Regions from separate parts of the Labrenzia sp. THAF187b genome, predicted to be linked through region 2. Evidence: predicted binding sites of a transcription regulator. Region 2 holds the regulator's gene; the other holds the start of a gene.
What was found. Region 2 encodes PhoB, which activates phosphate uptake and scavenging genes when phosphate is short. Its sites were predicted from a motif close to TGTCATNNANCTGTCAT; they were not measured.
Positions count from the first base shown of each region.

Region 1 (2,189 bases), 2.0 Mb from region 2:
GGACGGTCGATTGAGTTCAGTTGCTTGCTCCCCACGCGTCCGGTTTCACGCCTGAGGGGCCGGAATGTCCCGGTTCTCCGGCGCAACGGCCTTGCGCGCCAGGTCCAGGTAAATCTCTTCGATATCCAGTTTCGACAGGCGGCCGCCTTCGCGGTACCAGCTCGGAATGCCAGTCAGCATGGCGATGATCGCGCGGGTGGCGACCCTCGGTTCGCGTACGCTGTAGCGGCCTGCCGCGGAGCCGGTTTCCAGAATACCCGTCAGGATGCCCTCGTAGCGGCGGCGCTCGGTTTCGACGATGTCGAAGTTGTCCGGTTCGAGATTGCGCAGTTCCATGTAGGAAATGAACACCTCGTCCGCCCGTTCCAGGTGATAGCGGATGTGAAAGCGGACAAAACGCTCCAGCGGGTCCATGTCAGCCGGAAAAGCCGCTTCGTCCCAGGCAGCAAGGAGTTCGCCCATGTGGGCGAGCATCAGATCCTTCAGGATGTCCTGCTTGGTCGGAAAATGATTGTAGAGCGCGCCTGGCTGAACGCCGACATCGGCGGCGATTTCGCGCATGGAGACAGCGGCATAACCGTTGGCGGCAAAGCGTTTCAGGGCTGCCTTGCGCACACGTGCGGCAGTCTCCTGGCCTTTCGCGCCCGTTCTGGATCGGCTTTGCGGTCTTGCGGCTGCACTTGCCATCTTGTTTCTCCCTGCTGCAAAAAATAAATGAACGTTCGTTCATTTGCAAGGGTAATTTGAGTGCGAAAGCGTTGCTGCTAGAAAGAATGACAGGGGAACAGGCGCGACTGTCAAAAAACCTTCATGGATAACCTGTTCACAGTCCTTGGGCATTCTGCGTCCGGTTGAATGCGCTGACGAACCTGGGCGTACCTCCGGGATGTATTTCAAAGGAACCGATTGATGACCGAAGAAAGTGCAAAAACCTGGGTTGAAGCGGAATGGACAGACAGCCTGGACGAAGAACTGGAAATGGAGATCGACGATTTTCTCGTCGCCAAGGATCTCGCCTTCATCTCCGCGAAGAAGCACAAGTCGACCATCGACCGGAACACCTATTTCCATGAGTTGCTGCGTCTGCAGGCCGAGCTGGTGAAGCTGCAGGACTGGGTGCAGCATACCGGCGAGAAGATCGTGATCATCTTCGAGGGGCGCGACGCTGCCGGCAAGGGCGGGGTCATCAAGCGCATCGCGCAAAGGCTCAATCCGCGTGTCGCCCGTGTCGTGGCGCTGCCGGCGCCAACCGACCGTGAAAAAACCCAGTGGTACTTCCAGCGCTACGTGCCGCATCTGCCGGCCGCCGGCGAAATGGTGCTGTTCGACCGCTCCTGGTACAACCGCTCCGGCGTCGAGCGCGTCATGGGCTTTGCCAGCGATAGCCAGGTGGAGGAGTTCTTCCACGATGTGCCGGAATTCGAACGCATGATCGTGCGCTCCGGTGTGCGGCTGATCAAATACTGGTTCTCCATCACGGATGAAGAGCAGCAGCTCCGCTTCCTGATGCGCATTCACGATCCGCTGAAGCAGTGGAAACTGTCGCCGATGGACCTGGAATCCCGCGTGCGCTGGGAGGATTACACCAAGGCCAAGGAAGAAACCTTCGAGCGGACCAATATTCCCGAAGCACCGTGGTTCATCGTGGAAGGCAACGACAAGAAGCAGGCGCGCCTCAACTGCATCAGTCACCTCCTGTCGATGATCCCTTACGAAGATATCCCGCACGACCCGATCAAGCTGCCGGAACGGGTCTACAATTCCGACTATGAGCGCAAGGTCCTGCCGGAACATCTCTACGTGCCGGAGAAATTCTGAGCCGCGACAGTGCTCCCTTCACGGGCGCGGCGCTGCTATGTGAAATCGCGGCGAAAGACCTTCGATGTCTCCCCGGATCACCGCTACGCTTGTCCGGGGGGGGGGGCGCGGTTGGTGTGAATGCTGCCCGCGTCCAGCCGATGAGGCCGGTTTCAATTCTGCATTTCACCAGCGAGCAGGCCTTTCTCCGGTCTTTCTGCCCTTGCGGAGTTAAATCGTTTTATGTCATCTGGCGTGCGTACCTCAAAATCATGGGAAGGATGCCGGCATGACGGAAAAGACTATCAGGTGGGGGATCGTTTCGACCGCGAAAATCGGTCTTGATAAGGTCATTCCGGGCATCCAGCGGTCGAAGACAGGCACCGCCTATG
Region 1 covers NZ_CP045344.1:1,952,541-1,954,729, forward strand. The annotation lists gene FIV03_RS09115 (TetR/AcrR family transcriptional regulator) at 46-687, opposite strand; gene ppk2 (polyphosphate kinase 2) at 910-1,818, shown strand; gene FIV03_RS09125 (Gfo/Idh/MocA family oxidoreductase) at 2,087-2,189, shown strand, end outside.
Region 1: the regulator PhoB is predicted to act here: its motif matches at 796-812, upstream of ppk2 (polyphosphate kinase 2).

Region 2 (2,189 bases):
CGCAAGACGATGGCTCAGGCAGGCTGATAGCCTCGCACCGAACCAATTCATGAGAAAGCCCGCCATCTGGCGGGCTTTTTTCGTTCCTTGAACACACTTTCGATCGCCAATGACTGGTCGCAAACCCGCTTTCGGAATCTCGCAGGAAGTGTGACTTTCTCTCGCGCTCCCGAGGCTAACGGCATCCGGTTATTCGACTAGTCTATCGACCAGGATCGCGTTCAACCTGGAACCGGAGCGCCGCAGCTTCGCAAGATCTTGAAATTCCGCAGAAGTCCAGAAATCGTTAGCGCTTTCCCGGTCAGGGAACTCGAGGATAAAAGCTGCATCCGGGATCAACAGATCCCCTTCAAGACCGCTGGGATTGCCACCACGGACAAGGAACCGCCCTCCATGTGCCGCAACCAGGTCTGGAATTCTTGCAAAGTACTCCGCCATCCAGTCGCGATTTTGAATTTGCATCTGGCCGATCACAAACGCTGTCATGAGTTCACTTTCAAAACGGGCTGATCTCCACCCCGAAGCTAGCCAATCAACAACAACGGTACAACCGCGCCGCCTGGCATGCTGGTTCCCGGAGGTGTTTCCTCCGTGATGAAAAACTTGAGGGCAAGACAAAAAAGCCCGCCAATGGCGGGCTTCATTCAGGGCGTTGGCCGGTGAAATCAGCCGACTGCCGTGAACTGGTCATTAAAGGCGTATCCGGCACCACGGACGGTACGGATAGGATCCTTCGCCTTGCCCTTGTTCAGAGCCTTGCGCAAGCGACCGACGTGAACATCGACAGTGCGTTCGTCCACGTAGACATCGTGACCCCAGACCCCATCCAGCAGTTGTTCGCGGGAGAAGACACGGCCAGGCGATGTCATCAGGAATTCCAGCAGGCGGAATTCCGTCGGCCCCAGGTGTATTTCCTTGGTGTTGCGGCGAACACGGTGCGTTTCGCGATCCAGTTCGATATCGCCCGACCGCAACATGCTGGACACCACTTCCGGGCTTGCCCGGCGCAGGATGGCGCGCACGCGGGCCATCAATTCCGGTACCGAGAAAGGCTTGACCACGTAGTCGTCGGCACCGGTCGACAGGCCGCGGATGCGCTCTGCTTCCTCACCGCGTGCCGTCAGCATGATGACCGGCAGGCGCTCGGTGTCTTCGCGCGCCCGCAGGCGGCGGCACAGTTCAATTCCGGACAGTCCCGGCAGCATCCAGTCGAGCAGCAACAGATCCGGCAGGCTTTCCCGCAGGCGGATTTCCGCCTCATCACCCCGGACACAGGACTCGACCGAGTACCCTTCCGCTTCCAAATTGTATCTCAATAGAAGGCTGAGCGGTTCTTCGTCTTCAACGATGAGCACCTTCGGCATACATCTCGCTCCAATTACCGCAACCGGCGCCGAAGCGCCGGCCGTTAAGATCTTCTGCAAATCCGACGATTACCAGCAGGTCAGACCGCGCCTGTTTCGTCGACCTTTGCCCGGTCTTCCGGCAAACGCTCGCCAGTGACCATGTAGTAGACGTTCTCGGCGATGTTCGTCGCGTGATCGCCGATGCGCTCGATGTTCTTTGCGCAGAACAAGAGATGGACGCACTGGGTAATGACCCGCGGGTCTTCCATCATGTAGGTCAGGAGTTCACGGAAGATCGACGTGTAGATCGCATCGACCTCGGCATCGGCTTCCTGAACCCGGCGGGCGGCTTCCGCATCCTTCCGGGCGTAGGCATCCAGCACCTGCTTGAGCTGCGAAAGAGCGAGTTCCGTCATGTGCTCCACACCGATCGCGAGCTTCTTGGACTGCAAGTCGCTGTCGATGGCGATGACGCGCTTGGCAACGTTCTTTGCAAGATCGCCAACACGCTCCAGGTCATTGGCAATGCGCGTTGCAGCGGTGATTTCACGCAGGTCCTGCCCCATAGGCTGGCGGCGGACGATCAGCTCGATCAGCTTGACTTCAAGTTCGTTGTAAAGGCTGTCCAGCCGGACATCGCCCTTGATCGTCGCCTTGGCAAGCTCCAGATCCTGCGACACCAGCGCGGACACCGCATCGGCGAAAGCCTTTTCGGCAATACCACCCATTTCGGCAACCTTGCCGGCCATGGCCGTCAGTTCGTCATCGTAAGCCGAGACTGTATGTTCAGACATCCTGTGTCCCCTTCAGAAACCTAAAAAATGCTTAGCCGAAGCGGCCCGT
Region 2 covers NZ_CP045344.1:5,991,739-5,993,927, forward strand. The annotation lists gene FIV03_RS27480 (GcrA family cell cycle regulator) at 1-27, shown strand, start outside; gene FIV03_RS27485 (DUF1330 domain-containing protein) at 190-486, opposite strand; gene phoB (phosphate regulon transcriptional regulator PhoB) at 666-1,364, opposite strand; gene phoU (phosphate signaling complex protein PhoU) at 1,445-2,140, opposite strand; gene pstB (phosphate ABC transporter ATP-binding protein PstB) at 2,172-2,189, opposite strand, start outside.